4 regions of the Kitasatospora sp. NPDC096077 genome follow, and region 1 is predicted to be linked to each of the others. Evidence: riboswitches for the same ligand, from Rfam matches in the RefSeq annotation. Region 1 holds a riboswitch; each other region holds the start of a gene.
The links. A riboswitch is a leader RNA that binds a small molecule or an ion and turns the genes downstream of it on or off. The one in region 1 is predicted to bind cyclic di-AMP.
Positions count from the first base shown of each region.

Region 2: it holds a riboswitch for cyclic di-AMP, as region 1 does, so the genes downstream of both, ABTZ03_RS28240 (NlpC/P60 family protein) here and ABTZ03_RS23555 (transglycosylase family protein) in region 1, are expected to answer to the same signal.
Region 3: it holds a riboswitch for cyclic di-AMP, as region 1 does, so the genes downstream of both, ABTZ03_RS11150 (M23 family metallopeptidase) here and ABTZ03_RS23555 (transglycosylase family protein) in region 1, are expected to answer to the same signal.
Region 4: it holds a riboswitch for cyclic di-AMP, as region 1 does, so the genes downstream of both, ABTZ03_RS15435 (glycoside hydrolase family 16 protein) here and ABTZ03_RS23555 (transglycosylase family protein) in region 1, are expected to answer to the same signal.

Region 1 is NZ_JBEOSV010000028.1:8,351-12,841, forward strand. Features, by position in the region: gene ABTZ03_RS23545 (SDR family NAD(P)-dependent oxidoreductase) at 1-320, opposite strand, end outside; gene ABTZ03_RS23550 (cytochrome P450 family protein) at 599-1,900, shown strand; cyclic di-AMP (ydaO/yuaA leader) riboswitch at 2,111-2,279, shown strand; gene ABTZ03_RS23555 (transglycosylase family protein) at 2,284-3,171, shown strand; gene eno (phosphopyruvate hydratase) at 3,425-4,491, shown strand, end outside.
Region 2 is NZ_JBEOSV010000039.1:77,676-82,166, reverse strand. Features, by position in the region: gene ABTZ03_RS28245 (C40 family peptidase) at 1-287, opposite strand, end outside; gene ABTZ03_RS28240 (NlpC/P60 family protein) at 531-1,655, opposite strand; cyclic di-AMP (ydaO/yuaA leader) riboswitch at 1,666-1,822, opposite strand; gene ABTZ03_RS28235 (C40 family peptidase) at 2,159-3,193, opposite strand; gene ABTZ03_RS28230 (NYN domain-containing protein) at 3,393-4,491, opposite strand, start outside.
Region 3 is NZ_JBEOSV010000008.1:179,787-184,277, reverse strand. Features, by position in the region: gene purB (adenylosuccinate lyase) at 1-335, shown strand, start outside; gene ABTZ03_RS11155 (MFS transporter) at 353-2,116, opposite strand; cyclic di-AMP (ydaO/yuaA leader) riboswitch at 2,215-2,389, shown strand; gene ABTZ03_RS11150 (M23 family metallopeptidase) at 2,392-3,015, shown strand; gene ABTZ03_RS11145 (APC family permease) at 3,560-4,491, shown strand, end outside.
Region 4 is NZ_JBEOSV010000013.1:156,516-161,006, reverse strand. Features, by position in the region: gene aceB (malate synthase A) at 1-530, opposite strand, end outside; gene ABTZ03_RS15440 (IclR family transcriptional regulator) at 732-1,529, shown strand; gene ABTZ03_RS15435 (glycoside hydrolase family 16 protein) at 1,692-3,008, opposite strand; cyclic di-AMP (ydaO/yuaA leader) riboswitch at 3,017-3,124, opposite strand; gene ABTZ03_RS15430 (esterase/lipase family protein) at 3,449-4,491, opposite strand, start outside.

The DNA.
Region 1 (4,491 bases):
AGGTGGTCGGGCAGCTCGGCGAGGGAGACGATCCGCTCCCCGCGCGGGCCGGCGACGCAGAAGAGGTCGATCGGCCCGAGGTGCTTCTCGGCGGTGTCGACCAGGGCGGCGACGTCGCTGGGCCGGCGGATGTCGCCGCAGACGCCCACCACGGGGCAGCCCGGCCGGTCGAGTTCGGCGGCGAGGTCCTCCGCGATCCCGACGTGCTGGTCGGCGATCAGCATCCCGGCGGCGCCGGCCGCGGTGAACCGACGGGCGAGGTCGGCTCCCGAACCGCCGTCGAGTACCGCGATGACGACGACTGCTCCGCTGACCCGCATGGCCTGCTCCTCCCTGTGGGCGACACCGCACCGGCGCCCACGCATACTGCGGAGGATCGTAGGCACGTCCTGACCCTCCGCAACAGGGATTACCCCGCAGGTGACCAGGCTCACGCCTGCCACCCGGCCAAGAGCTGTCCAAGGGCTGTCCACGGACCGTCCACGGGGCGTCCACGGAGGGTTGGCACACTGCTCGCGCGCCGCTCACGAACGGTTCGCGAACCGGTGACGTTCCGCCGGTCGCCGGGCGCCGCCGGTCCAGCGGTTACGGTCGACCCATGCCAGCTCAGCCCGATGCCGCCCAGTCCGCCGCCCAGCCCGACCCCCAGCTCTTCACCTGGGAGTTCGCCGCCGACCCGTACCCCGCCTACGCCTGGCTGCGCGAGCACGCCCCGGTGCACCGCACCACGCTGCCGAGCGGGGTGGAGGCCTGGCTGGTGACCAGGTACGCGGACGCCCGGCAGGCGCTCGCGGACGGCCGGCTGTCGAAGAACCCGGCGCACCACAGCGAGCAGGCGCACCGCACCGGCCGGGTGGGCATCCCGGGCGAGCGGCAGGCCGACCTGATGACCCACCTGCTGAACATCGACCCGCCGGACCACACCCGGCTGCGCCGGCTGGTGTCGAAGGCGTTCACCCCGCGCCGGGTGGCCGAGTTCGAGCCGCGGGTGCAGCAGTTGACCGACCGGCTGATCGACGGCTTCGCGCAGCGCGGATCGGCCGACCTGATCCACGAGTTCGCCTTCCCGCTCCCCATCTACGCGATCTGCGACATGCTGGGCGTGCCGGCCGAGGACCAGGACGACTTCCGCGACTGGGCGGGCATGATGATCCGACACGGCGGCGGCCAACGCGGCGGCGTGGGCCGGGCGGTGAAGAAGATGCGGGCGTACCTGTTGGAGCTGATCCACCGCAAGCGGGCGGACCTCGGCGACGACCTGATCTCCGGCCTGATCCGGGCGAGCGACCACGGCGAGCACCTGAGCGAGAACGAGGCCGCGGCGATGGCCTTCATCCTGCTGTTCGCCGGGTTCGAGACCACCGTCAACCTGATCGGCAACGGGACGTACGCGCTGCTGCGCAACCCCGGGCAGCGGGCGCTGCTGCAGGAGTCGGTGGCCCGCGGCGAGACCGCGCTGCTGGAGACCGGGATCGAGGAACTCCTGCGCTACGACGGGCCGGTGGAGCTGGCGACCTGGCGGTTCGCGACCCGGCCGCTGACCATCGGCGGGGTGGACATCCCGGTCGGCGACCCGGTGCTGGTGGTGCTGGCCGCGGCGGACCGCGACCCGGCCCGGTTCTCCGACGAGAACACCCTGGACCTGGCCCGGACCGACAATCCCCACCTGGGTTTCGGGCACGGCATCCACTACTGCATCGGTGCCCCGCTGGCCCGGCTCGAAGGACGGTCCGCGCTGGCCACGCTGCTTTCCCGGCTGCCCGATCTGCGCCTGGCCGAAAGCCCGGAGAACCTGCGCTGGCGCGGTGGCCTGATCATGCGTGGATTGCGTGAACTTCCGGTCGAATTCAGTCCGGAAGTGCGTTCGCCGCACGCCCGTCCGGAGGCTCCGACACACTGACGCGGGGTCGCGAACGGCCCCTCGGCGACGGTATGAACACCCATCAAACCGGACAAAGCCCCGCCGTCCGTAGGCGATCGAACACGCGCCGTAATTCTTGTGTGATGTCGGCGATATGAGCTTGTGATTGATCTGAGGATCTGTCTAGTCTCCCTGGAGTTCGCAGCTGCGGACCCCGAACGCGGAACGCCGAGTCCTGCCCGCCGCGCCACGGGAAACCGACCAGAACCCTGGGCAGGGGCGGGGGAACCAGGTTTGTTGCCGTTCTCCCACGGCTCGGGGTGAAGCCGCCCACGCGGGACCGTTCCCGCACCCGGCGGCCGGGCCACCTCCCGGTCCGAACCCGACAGCTCACCTCGCAGGCGTGCGGAGAGGGACCCTTCATGCTGCTCGTTGGATCTGGCCGTCACCGTCGTCGCACCCAGGCCGAGAAGGCCATCGCCGTCGCGGGTGTGGCCGGCGTCGGACTCGCGCTGCCGCTCCTCACCGCCACCGGCGCGTCCGCCGCCCCGGCCTCCGCCTGGGACTCCGTCGCCCAGTGCGAGAGCGGCGGCGACTGGGGCATCAACACCGGCAACGGCTTCTACGGCGGCCTGCAGTTCACCTCCAGCACCTGGAAGGCGTACGGCGGCACCGCGTACGCGGCGCAGGCCAACCAGGCCAGCCGGGCGCAGCAGATCTCGGTCGCCGAGAAGGTGCTCGCCTCGCAGGGCCCGGGCGCCTGGCCGGTCTGCTCCAAGAAGGCGGGGCTGAGCAAGGGCGGCGCCCCGGCGGCCGTGGACACCTCCTCGGACGCCAAGCCGCAGTCCGCCCAGCAGCAGTCCACCCCGAAGCAGCAGGCCCCCAAGACCCAGGCTCCCAAGACCCAGGCCCCCAAGCCCGCCGCGAAGCCCGCCCCGCAGCAGGACGACGCCAAGCCGGCCGCCCCGCAGCTGGCCAAGCCGCAGCTGCAGGGCTTCCCGGGCAAGGCCGGCTGGGACGCCGACTCGAAGGTGTACTGGTACCAGAACGGCGGCTCCTGGTACTGGACCAGCCACCAGAGCGTCTACCAGCAGTACGCCCCGCAGGCCGCCGCCCAGTCGCAGCAGGCCCCGCAGGCCGCCGCCCAGGGCGGTCACGACTACACCGTCCGCGCCGGCGACACGCTGTCGACCATCGCCGCCGCCCAGGGCGTGTCCGGCGGCTGGCAGGCGGTCTACGACGGCAACCGCGGCACGGTCGGCGGCAACCCGAACCTGATCATGCCCGGCCAGGTCCTGCACCTCGGCTGAGCCGTCCCCGGACGCATTCCGAGGGGGTCGCGCCCGGCGCGGCCCCCTTCGTCCGCATTCGCCCGCTCCGGCCGGACCGGCTGGGACGAGCAGGTGAACTACCGGTGGGTAGCGGGGCCACACGCTGAGACGGAGCCGAGGTCGAGGTGGCCCCGGGAGCCCGGGCGGTTAGGCTCTGGTCGTAACGACTCCGCAATCATCCGGCCGACCGCACCACCGTGGGCCGGACCCTGCTTCCGCAAGGAGATGCTTCGTGCCGTCCATCGATGTCGTCGTAGCCCGCGAAATCCTCGACTCCCGCGGCAACCCCACGGTCGAGGTCGAGGTCGGCCTCGACGACGGCAGCACGGGTCGTGCCGCTGTGCCGTCGGGTGCCTCGACCGGCGCCTTCGAGGCGCTGGAGCTGCGCGACGGTGACAAGAACCGCTACTTCGGCAAGGGCGTGGAGAAGGCCGTCCTGGCCGTCATCGAGCAGATCGGCCCGGAGCTGGTCGGCTACGACGCGACCGAGCAGCGCCTGATCGACCAGGCCATGCTCGACCTGGACGCCACCCCGGACAAGTCCTCGCTCGGCGCCAACGCCATCCTGGGCGTCTCGCTGGCCGTCGCGCACGCCGCCTCCGAGGCCAGCGACCTGCCGCTGTTCCGCTACCTGGGCGGCCCGAACGCCCACGTCCTGCCGGTCCCGATGATGAACATCCTCAACGGCGGCTCGCACGCGGACTCCAACGTCGACATCCAGGAGTTCATGATCGCCCCGATCGGCGCGGAGTCCTTCTCCGAGGCCGTCCGCTGGGGCGTCGAGGTCTACCACACCCTCAAGGGCGTGCTGAAGGAGCGCGGCCTGTCCACCGGCCTCGGTGACGAGGGCGGCTTCGCGCCGAACCTGGACAGCAACCGCGAGGCCCTGGACCTCATCACCGAGGCCATCCAGAAGGCCGGTTACGTGCCCGGCCGCGACATCGCGCTCGCCCTGGACGTCGCCGCCTCCGAGTTCTACCAGGACGGCGCCTACCAGTTCGAGGGCAAGGCCCTCACGGCCGCCGAGCTCATCGAGTACTACGCCGAGCTGGTCGCCGCCTACCCGCTGGTCTCCATCGAGGACCCGCTGGACGAGTCGGACTGGGACGGCTGGAAGGCCATGACCGTCAAGCTGGGCGACAAGGTCCAGCTGGTCGGCGACGACCTGTTCGTCACCAACCCGGCCCGCCTGGCCAAGGGCATCGAGACCGGCACCGCCAACGCCCTGCTGGTGAAGGTGAACCAGATCGGCTCGCTGACGGAGACCCTGGACGCCGTCGAGCTGGCCCAGCGCAACGG
Region 2 (4,491 bases), on a different contig from region 1:
AGCTCGTTCAGCTGCTCCTGACCCTCGGCGACCTCGCCCTGCAGCACGGTGGTCTCGCCGAGGAGCCGCTTCTGGGCCTCCTGGGCGGCGTTGTACTTCTCCGAGGCCTGCTCGGCCTCGTCGTACAGCTGCTCGACCTGCGCCTTGACGTCCTTGCGGTCGGGCGCGTCCGGCGCCCCGGGGGCGGCCTGGGCGCTGCCGGCGGTCGCCACGCCCAGGGCCGTGGTGGCGGCCGCGGTCAGTACCAGCGCACGGGCGAGCAGTTGGGAACGTCGGTGCACGGCCATGGCGGCAGCGGCTCCAGTCCTGCGGCGCGGCCCCGCGGCCGCGCCCCGATGGGCGGCCGTCGAGCGGGAGTCCGGTGGCAGAGGTTAGCGAGTCCGGGCAAGTGAGTCCAAACCCCTCCCGGCCCGAATATTTGACCCCTATTCGGACATCCGACCGAGTCGCCGGAAAAGCCGCAGGCCCGGCCCTCCGTGGCGGAGGACCGGGCCCGGGAAAGCCTGGCCGGCGTTCTGGCGGAGTCCGGATCAGACCCGAACGATGGAAGCCAGCGGCATGTTGGAGACGGCCTCGTAGCGGACCGAGGCGCCCGGCTTGGGAGCGTGCAGCACCTGGCCGTTACCGGCGTAGATGCCGACGTGGTGGGCGTCCCCGTAGAAGATCAGCATGTCGCCGGGCTGGGCCTGGGAGATGTCCGAGCCGATCCGGGTGCCGGCGCCGGCCTGCTCCTGCGAGGTGCGCGGCAGCGACACGCCGGCCTGGTTGAACGCCCAGACCATCAGGCCGGAGCAGTCGAAGGAGCCGGGGCCGGTGGCGCCCCAAACGTACGGGCTGCCGACCTTGGAGGCGGCGGCGGCCAGTGCGGCGGCACCGTGCGAGCTGCCCGGGGCGACCTTGACCGGCGCGGACGTCGAGCCCGAGCCGAGGTCGCTGCGGCTGTTGTCGCGCGAGGCGCGGTCCGGGGCCGACTGCTGGGAGGCCTTCGCGGCGGCGTCCGCCTTGGCCTTGGCGTCGGCGGCGGCCTTGTCCTCGGCCGCCTTGAGGGCCTGGCGCTCCTGCTCGGTCAGCGTGTTGAGCAGGTCCTGGGCCGCCTTCAGCTTGTTCTGGACCTCGTCCTTGGAGGCCTTCAGCTGCGTGGTGGTGGACTCCAGCTCGGCGAGCTTGCCCTGGGCCTCGGTGCGGTCCTGGTCCAGCTTGCGCTGCTGCTCCTGGAGCTGCTTCAGCTGGTTCTTCTGGGTGCTGCCGGCCTGGTTGAGCGCACCGGCCTGGTTCAGGAAGTTGTCCGGGCTGGAGGAGAACATCAGCTGGACGGTCGGGGATATGCCCCCGTTGCGGTACTGCTCGCCCGCGATCTCCGCGAGGCCGCCCTGCAGGTCGGTCACCTGCGACTGCTGCCGGGCCACCTGGTCCTGCAAGCCGGAGACCTGCTTCTCCAGCTCCTGCTGCTTCTCCTGGGCGGCGTTGTACTTCTCGGTCGCCTGCTCGGCCTGCTCGTTGAGCTGGTCGACCTGCTCCTTGACCTGGTCCTTGGTCGGCTGCGGGTCGGCGTGCGCGCCGGACTGCGCGGAGAGGGCGACGGCCGCTGCGGCGACGCCGGTGAGGATCGAGACACGAGCGCGGCTGGCGGGCTTGGGACGACGATGGGACGCCACGAAGGCGGACTCCTTCTTCCTACGTCCGCCTACCGGGTGAGCTGACGGGTTCGGGCCGGAAGCATGCCCTACGACGCCTCACCGGCCACTACCGCGGCCGACCTGGCGCCGATTCACCCCGGAGGAACGTGTGGTTCCCCGGCTCCGCTCCGCAGCGCCCCCGACTACTGGGCTCCCCTGTCGGGCAGTCGCTTCGACCTGCCCCGCTGTTTCGCGAACTCGGCGGTAACCACCGCCGCCACCCAGGCTGGGTGATCGACAGTGCGGTGGTTCGGAGCACGACCCTAGTAACTGAACCGTGATCCGTTCAAATCCTTGTCAGAAAAAAGACGGAAGATTACCCAGGTTCTTTTGTGAAAATGACTGATCGTGATCGCCGCCGTACGCAAAGCTGATCAGGTCTCATCGCTCGACCACTGAACGGGCCAACCCGAAGCGCCACCCCCGATCGGAGGGTGGCGCGGATCACAGGGCCGGAACGGGGCTCGCGGCGTGTCGTTCCGTCAGATCCGGCGGATGGTGTTGATCGACATCGCGTCGGCCTTCATCACCTTCACCACGTCACCGGTGTGCGGCGCGTGGACCACCATGCCGTTGCCGATGTACATCGCCACGTGGTGCATGTCCCCGCCGTAGATCACCAGGTCGCCCGGCTGGGCCGTGGCCAGCGTGACGGCGGTCCCGATGTGGCCCTGCTCCTGCGAGGTCCGCGGCAGCGAGACGCCGGCCTGGCCGTACGCCCAGACCATCAGGCCGGAGCAGTCGAAGGTGCTCGACCCGGTGGCGCCCCACACGTACGGCGAGCCCTGCTTGCTCATCGCCTTCGCCACGGCCACCGCCGCGTAGCCGCTGGCCGGCGGCAGGTTGCTCAGGTCGACCCGGTCGCTGCCGCGCGAGGCGCGGTCGTCCTGCTGCTGCTGGGCCCGCAGCGCGGCCCGGTCGGCGGCGCTGAGCGAGTTCAGCAGGTCCTGGGCGGACTTCAGCTTGGTGTTGACGTCCGACTTGGCCTGGTTCAGGTCCTTGGTGGTGGAGTCCAGCGAGGCCAGCACGGCGGCCGCCTCGGCCTTCTCCTGGTCCAGCCGGCGCTGCTGGTCGAGCAGGCCCTTGAGCGCCTCGGTCTGGCTGGCGCTGGCCTGCTGGACGCTGGACGCCTTCTCCAGGTAGCCGGACGGGTCGGAGGAGAGCATCAGCTGGACGGAGGGGTCGATGCCGCCGGTGCGGTACTGCTCGCCCGCGACCTGGGCCAGGCCCACCTGCAGCTGGCTCATCTGGTCCTGGCTGCGGGCCACCTGGTCCTGCAGCTGGTCGGCCTGCTTGCGGAGCTGGTCGGCCCGCTCCTTGGCGCCGTTGTACTTCTCGGCCGCCTGCTCCTGCTCCTGCTGGAGCTGGTCGATCTGCGCCTTGACGTCCGACTTGTTCGGCTGCGGCGCGGCGTGCGCGGCCACCTGGGCGGAGAGGGCGACCGCGGTCGCAGCGGCCGCGGTGAGCACGGAGACCCGCGCGCGGCTCGGCTGCTTGGGACGGCGGTGGGAGGCCAAGGGACCGGCTCCTTCTTCCATCGGACTCACCTGATCAGGTGAGATTCCGGAAAATAGGTTTGACGCCAGACCCTAGTGAAGATCTATCCGTTTTGCCACTCCCCCGAAGGCGTGAACTCCGGTTCCCCCACGGGCTTCACCGGATCCGCACACCCCCGCGGTCACCGCACTGAGCTGCCGTCACGCCCTCCGGCCCCGGTCAGGGCCGGGCCAGCCGGTTCAGCAGCAGCACCGAGGCCACCGGGCGCGCGCCCGCCTTCCGCACGCCCTCCGCGACCTCCCGGTCGGTGGACACCACCACCACCGGACGGCCCTGGGGCTCGGCCCGGACCAGACGGCGGATCAGCTCGTCCGCGGTCTCCCCGGTCCGGCTGAACCGTACCCGCACCCCGCGCGGCGGCGCCATGATGACCGGGACGTCCAGGTCCTGCCCGTCGAACACACAGGTGACCTCCGCCTGGGTGCGCTGGGCCAGCATCGCCAGTCCGCCCAGCAGCCGGATCCGCTGCTGCTCCAGCGGCAGCGTCGGGTACCCGGTCTTGGTCACGTTGTAGCCGTCCACCACCAGGTGCACCTGCGGGATCGCCAGCAGCTGGTCCAGCAGCGCCGGATCGTCGTCGGCCAGGCCGCGCCGGGCCACGTCGTGCGGCGAGGCCGCCCCCGGCACCACCGCCTCGACCAGGTCCGCCGGGCGGATCTGGGAGACCGGCAGCGCCAGCTCGCGCTGCAGGCCCTGCGCCGACTGCAGCACGGTGTCCAGCAGCAGCCGCAGCCGCATGTCCTCGACGCTGCGCCCCTCCCGGGCCGAGCGGCGGCCCTGCTCGACCGCGTTCTCCAGCTCGGACACCCGGTGCCGCAACCGCCGGGCCTCGCCCTCGGCCGCACTGCGCTCACCCGTGGCCTGCGCCTTCACGGCCTCCAGCTCCCCGGACACCCGCCGGGTCTCGGCCTGCGCCCGGCGGGTGTCGCTCTCCAGCGACCGCACCTTCTTGCGCAGCGACTCGGCCTCCCGCCGGACCCCCTCGGACTCCGCCCGCTGCCGGTCCAGGTCCGCCCGCGCGGCGGCCCGCACCTCGGCCAGCTCGGCCTGCAGCTTCTCCACCAGCCGGGTGGCCTCCGCCGCCGCGTCCTCGGCACCGGCCCGCTCGACCTCCTCGCCCACCTCGGCGACCAGCCGGCTCCAGCCCGCCGAGCGCACCAGGTAGGCGGCGGCCGCGACGTCCATCGGATCGGCGGCGCCGGGGACACTGCCCGACTCCAGCGCCTTCACCAGGTCCGGCTGGCCCAGCCGCAGCCGC
Region 3 (4,491 bases), on a different contig from region 1:
ACCGCTACCTGCCGTTCCTGGCCACCACCAAGGTGCTGATGGGCGCGGTGCGCGCGGGCGTCGGCCGGGAGACCGGGCACGAGGTCATCAAGGAGCACGCCGTCGCCTCCGCGCTGGCGATGCGCGCTGGCGCTCGGGAGAACGAGCTGCTGGACCGCCTCGCCGCCGACGACCGGATCCCGCTGGACCGGGCCGCGCTGGACGCGCTGCTGGCCGACCGGCTGTCCTTCACCGGGGCGGCCGGGGCGCAGGTCGCCGAGGTGGTCCGCCAGGTGGAGGCCGTCGCCGCGGCCTACCCGGAGGCCGCCAAGTACGCGCCCGCCGACATTCTCTGACGTAGCGTCAGCATCGGTCAGTCGTCCGACGAGGGCCCCGTCGCCGTTCCGGTGGCGGGGCCCTCGGGCGTCCGGGGGCGGCCCGGGTCGAGCGGCGGGGTGGTGGTGGCGCACGGCCAGTCGCAGTTCGGCTCGGCCACCGGGTGCTCCTCCTCGGGGGCGAGCACGTTGCCGCGGATGGTGGTGAAGGCGATCAGCCCGCCGCAGACCAGCAGTCCGGCGCAGATCAGCATCGCGGTGTGGAAGGCGGAGTCCACCGAGGCCGGCACCCGGTAGGCGTCGCCGCTCAGCCCGGCCAGCGCCGGGAGGGCGGCCACCGCGAGCAGGCCGGCCGCGCGGGCGGCGGCGTTGTTCACCCCGCTGGCGATGCCCGCGTGCCGCACCTCGACGGCGGCCAGCACGGTGGCGGTCAGCGGGGCCACCAGCAGCGTCATCCCGGAACCCATCACCGCGACGGCCGGCAGCACGTCCGCCCAGTAGGAGGAGCCGGGACCGGTGCGCAGCATCAGCAGCACCCCGGCGGCGCACAGCAGCGGGCCGACGGTGAGCGGGATGCGCGGGCCGATCCGCTTGCCGAGCCGCCCGGCGCGCGCGGACAGGGTCAGCATCAGCACCGTGATCGGCACCAGCGCGAAGCCGGAGACCAGCGGGGAGAAGCCGGCGACGATCTGCAGCTGCACCACCAGCAGGAAGAACACCCCGCTGAACGCCGCGTAGACGCACAGGGTGACCAGGTTCACGGCGGTGAACAGTCGGGAGGAGAACAGCCCGAGCGGCAGCATCGGGTCGGGCGCCCGCCGCTCCACGGCCACGAAGGCCGCGCCCAGCAGCAGACCGGCCACGCCGGTGACCCAGACGGCGGGGGACAGGCCCTCCCCGGCGGCGGTGAGCGCGTAGGTGATCGCGCCGAGGGCGAGGGCGGCGAGCAGGGCGCCGGGCACGTCGAAGCGGCCGGCGGCGGACTCGTCCCGGCTCTCCGGGACGTAACGGGAGGTCACCGCGATCACGGCGGCGGCCAGCGGCAGGTTCAGCAGGAAGATCCAGCGCCAGCCGGGGCCGTCCACCAGCCAGCCGCCGAGGAAGGGGCCGACGGCCGCCGACACCCCGCCGAGGCCGGACCACAGGCCGACCGCGGCCGAGCGGTCGTCCGGGTGGAAGACGGCCTGGAGCATCGCGAGCGAGCCCGGGGTGAGCAGCGCCCCGCCGATGCCCTGGACGGCGCGGGCGGCGATCAGCACGTGGATGGTCGGGGCGGCGGCGCAGGCCGCCGAGGCGGCGGCGAACCAGACCACGCCGATTAGGAAGACCCGGCGCCGCCCGTAGCGGTCGCCGAGGGCGCCGCCGAGCAGGATCAGGCCCGCCAGGGTGAGCAGGTAGGCGTTCAGGGTCCATTGCAGGGAGGCGAGGGTGGCGCCGAGGTCGGCGCCGATCCGGGGCAGGGCGACGTTCACCACGGTGCCGTCGAGCATCGCCATGCTGGAGCCGAGCACCGTTGCGAGGAGGACCCAGCGACCCTGTGCGCTGCCCAGGCGCAGGGTGCCGGCGTGAGAGGTGGCCACGGGTCGAATCCTGTGCCCACGGGGGTGTACGTGACAAGGGTCACCGGGCGGTGTGTCGGCCGGTGACGGTGGGTGGTCCTCCGGTCGCGCGGTGCCGCGCCGGTCGGCGCAGGGTCGTGGATCAGTGGCTCCGGGTGAACGGATCGTGCACGGACCGTACGGCGGATCATGCGGAGGGTTACCGCGGGGGCGGGATCGGCCGCCGTTTCGAGAGATCGACATTGCTTCACCCGAACGGATGAGTTTTAGTTCAGCGACCGCCCGGCCAGCCCGGACGGATCCGCCGGGTGGAACGCCGAGTCCTGCCGCTGCCGGGTGGCTCGCAACGAACTCTGTACGGCAGGAGCGGGGGACCCACAGGTAAGTCGCCGGACCGGAGTTCGCGCTTTCACAGCGCGGACCACCAGGACCGGCTCGGGGTGAAGCCGCGCATGCGGCCGGGCAACTCCAGCCCGAACCCGACAGCTCACCTCGCAGGCGTCGGAGAGGAAAATTCCATGCCTGCACAGGCTCGTCGTATCGCCCTGCCCCGTGCCGCCCGCATCGGCATCGCCGCCGCCGTCACCGGCGTCTCGTTCGTCCTGCCGCTCGTGACCGCGATGAACGCCCAGGCGACCAGCACCCCGGCCGCCGTCGTCGTGGCCGCCCCGGCCGCTGTCGCCGCCGCCCCGGCCGCCGCTGCTCCGGCCGCGGTCGTCCCGGCCGCCGTCACCTCCGGCTACGTCGCCCCGCTCGCCGCCCCGGTGCTGGGCGAGGCCTACGGGGTGGCGGGCGCCATGTGGGCCTCCGGCCACCACACCGGCCAGGACTTCGTCTGCTCCACCGGCACCCCGCTGCGCGCCGTCGCCAACGGGGTCGTGGTGAAGGCCGCCTACGACGGCGCCTACGGCAACGAGGTCGAGCTCAAGCTCGCCGACGGCAAGTACGCGCAGTACGCGCACCTCTCTTCGATCGGCGTGAAGGTCGGTCAGTCCGTCGCCACCGGTCAGCAGATCGGCTACTCCGGTGCGACCGGCAATGTGACCGGCCCGCACCTGCACTTCGAGGTCCGGACCGGTCCGGACTACGGCTCGGACATCAACCCGGTCAGCTACCTGCGCGCGCACGGCGTCGCGCTCTGAACCACCGGCTCCCGCCGGGATTCCTGAACCACCGCTGGTGCGGGGCGAATCGACCACCCGGGATGGTCATGTCGGGTGACCGCTCGACCGGGTGATCGCCGCACCGGTGGATCTGGTCTTGTCCGGCCGATCTTGCCGGGCGCGCGACGCCGGGCATCCCGCCTGGACGCACGCCCGAATCGTCCAAGTACGTCCAGTACGAGGCCGACTCGGGCGCACGCCCAGCCGGGCGCCCAACGCCGCGCGCTGATCCGCCAAGATCGGCCGGACAAGACCTGGGCGCGGGTCACGCCCACGGCCGGCCCCGGCCGTACGAGAACTCTCGTGCGGCCGGGGCCGGCTACCGTCGTGTCCGGAGTCCTCGTCGGCTCCGGCGTCCCCGGCGCTCCCGGGCCGCGTTCGACGGCTCGAACATGGCGTCAACTCCGCAGGTTCTTCGGATGATCTGTGGTTCCGTGGGCCGTGCCCCGCCGCGCGATCCTGTCCGCAGTCAGCGCCCGGCCGGTCCGACGGGCGGGCGCGCCCGGGTGGACGAGGAGGCCGGATGACCGTCCGGAGCGGGGACGCGGTCGGGCCGCGGGTCGGGTCGGACGGGGTCGACCGGCTGAAGGCGGACTCGGTCGGTCTGCCGGGCGTGGTGTTCATGGCGGTCGCCACCGCCGCCCCGATCACCGCGATGACCGGGAACCTGCCGATCATCATCGGGCAGGGCAACGGGGCCGGGGCGCCCGCCGCGTACGTCCTGGCGACCGTGGTGCTCACGGTCTTCTCGGTCGGGTACGTGGCGATGGCCCGGCACATCACGGCCGCCGGGGCGTTCTACGGGTACGTCTCGCACGGGCTGGGCCGGGTGGCCGGGATGGCGTCGGGGCTGCTCGCGCTGCTGGCGTACATCGTCTTCGAGGCCTCGGTCATCGGCTTCTTCGCCTACTCGCTGCGCGGGCTGGTCCGTTCGCAGGCGGGCGTGGACCTCGACTGGGGCTGGTACGCACTGGTCGGGCTGACGGTGATCGGGGTGACGGCCTGGTTCGACCTGCATCTGACGGCGAAGGTGCTCGGGGTGGCGCTGCTGCTGGAGATCGCGGTGCTGGGCGCGGTCTCGCTGGCCGTGCTGGCCGCCGGCGGCGGGCCGGACGGGATCGTGCTCGGGGCCGTGAGTCCGCTGAACGGGCTGAAGGGAGTGGGGAGTTCGGGCACGGCGGCGGCCGGGGTGGGGCTGGTCTTCGCGTTCTGCTCCTGGGTGGGCTTCGAGTCGACCGCGATGTACGGGGAGGAGTCGCGCGACCCGAAGCGGGTGGTGCCGCGGGCGACCATGGTGTCAGTGGTCGGGATCGGCCTGTTCTACGTGTTCGTCTCCTGGATGATCCTGTCCGGCAATGGAGTCGGGCACGCCGTCGCGGTGGCCGCCGGTGCGGTGCCGGGCAAGGACGGGAACAGCCTGTTCTTCGACCCGCTGGGCGAGCACCTCGGGGCCTG
Region 4 (4,491 bases), on a different contig from region 1:
TCGGCGGCGGGCTTGAGGGCGTAGGCCTTGCCGGCCGAGCTGGTGAAGTCGATCCGGCCCTCGAAGGCGTCGATCAGGTTGACCTGCCCGCTGACCACGTTCTCCCAGGTCGGCGAGGTGGCGTCCTCGAAGTCGGCGAGCCAGATCCGCGCCCCGGAGTTGAGCGCGTTGATGACCATCTTGCGGTCGGTCGGGCCGGTGATCTCGACCCGGCGGTCCTGGAGGGCGCGCGGTGCCTCGGCGACCTTCCAGTCCCCGGCCCGGACGTCGGCGGTCTCGGGGAGGAAGTCCAGCGTGCCGGTGCGGGCGATCTCCGCCCGTCGGGTCCTCCGCCTCGCCAGGAGCTCCTGCCGGCGGCCCTCGAAGGCGCGATGGAGGCCCACGACGAAGGCGACCGCCTCCGGGGTGAGCACCTCCTCCGCCCGGTGGACGCGCGGTCCGGCGACAGTGACGACCGGAGCGGCGAGAGAGGAGGTGATTGGGGGTACCCCCGGCCGGAGGCTGGGGGAGGGTCCCTGATCTGCAGCCATGAGCAGGACACTCCTAAGACGGTTGAGCCTGACGAAGGGAGCTCCGGTGGGAACTTCCTGGGGAACTTCCTCGATCGTTACCCGCCTGTCGGCGAGTTCGATTCTGTAAGGTGGAGACTAGTTTCCGCGATACAGAATTTCAACGGTTTGTTGAAGAGGTCGCCGGGACTCTACTCCTCCCCGACAGCGAAGGGAACGCCGGTGGTTGCGACCCCCGACACAGCATCGACGACAGGCGCCGACCGCGCGAGCGGCGGCGTGCAGTCCGTCGAGCGCGCCTTCCAACTCCTGGAGGCGCTGGCCGACTCCGGCGGGATCGCCACCCTCAGCGAGCTCTCCAGCACGTCCGGCCTCCCCATGCCGACCATCCACCGACTGGTCCGCACCCTCGTCCAGCAGGGCTACGTCCGCCAGGACACCGCGCGCCGCTACACCCTCGGCCCCCGGCTGATCCGGCTCGGCGAGACGGCCGGCCGCCTGCTCGGCAGCTGGGCCCGCCCGTACCTGGCCGAGCTGATGGAGGCCACCGGCGAGACCGCCAACCTGGCGGTGCTGGAGGGCGGCGAGGTGGTGTACGTCGGGCAGGTGCAGTCGCGGCGCTCGATGCGGATGTTCACCGAGGTCGGGCGGCGGGTGCAGCCGCACTGCACCGGCGTCGGCAAGGCGCTGCTCGCCCAGCTGCCGGAGGACGAGGCACGCGCGATCCTGGGCCCCAACCCGCTTCCCGCGCACACCGAGTACACCCTCACCGACCCGCAGCAGCTGATGGACCAGCTCGCCGAGGCGCGCGAGCGCGGGTACGTGGTCGACGACCAGGAGCAGGAGATCGGCGTCCGCTGCATCGCGCTCGCGGTGCCCGGCGCGCCGACACCCACCGCGTTGTCGGTGTCCGGCCCGGAGGCCCGGATCCGGGCCCTGGAGGAGCAGGCGGGGGAGTCCGCGCTGGTACCGGTGATGCACCAGATCGCGGCCCGGCTCGGGCAGGTCCTGGCGCCCTGACCTCCGGGTCCACTGACGTGATGCCCCGTCAATTCATCTGCACAGCACGGGTGGAGACGCAAGAACCGGCAGCCGCCCGACCTCGGGGAGGTCGGGAGGCTGCCGGTTCCTGAGAGCGGCTGGTCCTGGGGGTCGGCTGGCCTCGACGGCCTACGCGACGGCCTAGCGGTAGACGCGCACGTAGTCGGCGGAGAAGCTGATCGGGGTGTTCCCCTGCGGCGCCGGGTGGTACTTTCCGGCGCTCACCGAGAGGTTGAGGATCAGGTACGCCGAGAAGTTGGCGCCCACGCCCTTGTTGTCCGAGTACACCTTGACGCCGTTGACGTACCAGTCCACCGAGTTGGCGCCGTAGTAGGTGCCGATGGTCACCCACTGGTCCGCGGCGACGGCCTTGGCGTCGGTGTAGTACTCCGGGTTGCTGGGGTTGACGTGGTTGGTCAGCTCCAGCAGGTTCGGGTTGTCCGGGTGGTACTCGAAGGAGTCGATCTCCCCGTTGCCGTTCTTCCAGGTCCACAGGGCGGGCCAGGCGCCGGCCACGGAGGGCATCTTGACCCGGGCCTCGGCGTAGTCGCCGGTCTTGACCTGGAAGCCCTCCGCGGAGCCCTCGGTGGTCAGGAAACCGGTGTTCCAGGACTGCTGGCCGTTCTCCAGGGCGGGCCCGCCCGGGGTGGCGGTGAAGGTGGCGACGCCGTTCGCGACGGTGACGTTGTTCTTGTTCAGCCAGTCGAGCTTGTTGTCGCCCGGGTTGTGGTTGCCGTACTTGTACGCGGTGCTCTTGTCACCGACCCAGCGCTGGCCCCAGGCGATCGGGCCGTTGAACTCGTCGGACCAGGTCAGCGACTTGCCGGCGATCGGGGAGGACGGCGCCGGGGTGCTCGGGGTCGCGGTGGCGCTCGGGGTCGGGGTCGGGGTGACGCTCGGGGAGGGCTGCGCGGTGGGGGCGGTGGTCGGGACCGGGGTCGGGGACGGCTTGGCGGTCGGGGTCGGCGCCGGGGTCGGGGTCGGCGTCGCGGTACCGGCGCGGGAGACCACCAGCTGCTGCGAGGGCAGGTTGTGCCAGGCGCCGCCGAGGTCCTGCCAGAAGCCGAACTGATTGTACGTCCCGGCGGGCAGGGTGCGCGCGCCGCTGGTGAAGCTGAACCCGCTCGGGCATATCTGCACGTTGCTCGCGTTGCCCGGGAAGTCCAGGTTGGTGCCGCGGGCGTCGCGGACGCCGACGCCGACGGTCTTCGCGGTGACGCAGGACGAGGAGTGCAGGGCCAGCGAAGCGGTGGTGGCCTGGCCGGCGACCATGGCGGCGGGGGCGAGCCGGTCCTGGGTGACGGTCGGGGCGGTGGCGGCCTGGGCGCCGGACGGCAGCGCGAACAGGCCGGCGCCGGTGATCGCGATCGCGCCGGTGGCGGCGAGGGCGGCGTTACGGCCGCGGTGGGAGGGACGGGCGTGGCGGGGCGCGCGACGGCGCCCGGCAGGCTGGTGCATGGCGGGTCCTCTGCGACGCCTGCGAGGTGAGCTGTCGGATTCGGGCTGCAGTTGCCCGGCCGCCTGTGGAGCGGCTTCACCCCTAGCCACGGCCCGCACGCTGGTGCGTACGGGCCGGGCGCTGACCTTGGTTCCCCCGCTCCCGTCCGCTGTGGTGCTCGAGTGCCCGCCGGCGGGTGGACGGGACTCGGCGTCCCGGCGGCGGGGTCCGCGACGGCGGACGACCGTTGCAGGCTAGGCAGTCCGTCCGTGAACGGACAACTGGATCCGGCCGGTTGTCGCACAGCTCACAGTGGTGTCGATCAACGACGCTGCGTGGTCGGCGAGTTGATCAATCCCCGGGCGGTGCCCGGAGGCTCACCCAAGGGCTCGACCGAAGTTCGACCGGGGACTCGGCGAAGGGATCAGCCAAGGGCTCGGCCAAGGGCACGGCCGGAGCTTCAGCCGAGCCAGGCGGCGACCTGGGCCTCGGCGTCCGGCGCCCAGGCCAGCTCCAGGTGGTTGAGCCCGGTGAGCAGCCGGGTGCCGCCGACCGTCGCGATGCCGGTGGTGTCCAGGGCGCTCGCGGTGAACACGATGCCGTCGCTAGGTCCGCGGTTCTCGTTCAGCACGCCCGGGATGTCGGCCGACCCGCCCGCGAGGAGGTAGGTGGGCACCGAGGCCGGGATCCCGGCCCGCTGGAGCGGCGCGATCAGCGAGCCGGCGTCGACGGCCGCCTGGATGCCCTGGCCGGAGGTGTAGAAGCCCTGGCCGCCGTAGTAGGTGGTCCACCAGTCCTGGGCGGTGGTGTCCACCCCGTAGGTCGCGTCCCAGCGGGCCAGCAGCTGGCGCTGGCCCGGGTAGCAGTCGCTGCCGCCGGTCGGCAGCACGCCGAGGCAGGGCTGCGCCGTGTACGTTCCGTAACAGGTCATGTACAGGTGCGGGGAGGGCGCGTTGGCGGTGCCCCCGCAGGCCGGCCAGGTGGCCAGGTCGAAGTCCCAGCCGTGTGCGTAGACGTAGTCGAGCCCGCCGTTCGGCCCGCCGAGGGTGATCAGGCGGCGCACGTCGCCCGCGTACGCCTGTCCCCGCGCCGGGCGCACCGAGGACACGTACGCCCGGGCCGCCACCTCGCCCTTGCTCCAGGCCACCACGTCGACCCGGGGGACGCCGAGCCGGGCCCGGATCAGGGCGAGCGCGTCGCCGACGGCCTGGGCCTGGAGCAGGTTGTCGCCCTGCTTGTGGGCGAAGCCGACGGCGAAGACCCGGCGGCCGGTGCTGGCCAGGTACTGGGCCAGGCCGGTGGAGGGGCAGGCGGACGCCCCACAGGTGCCGCTCTCCCCCGGGTTCGCCCAGGCCCGGTCGGCGTTGTCGTTGGCGCCGTGGACCAGCAGGACGGGCGTGCCGGTGCCGCCGGCGTCCCAGCCGGTGGCCGAGTAGAGCAGGAAGCGTGCCGAGGAGGGCTCGCCGGTGCCGAAGTAGGTGCGGCGGGCGCCGTCCTGGTCAC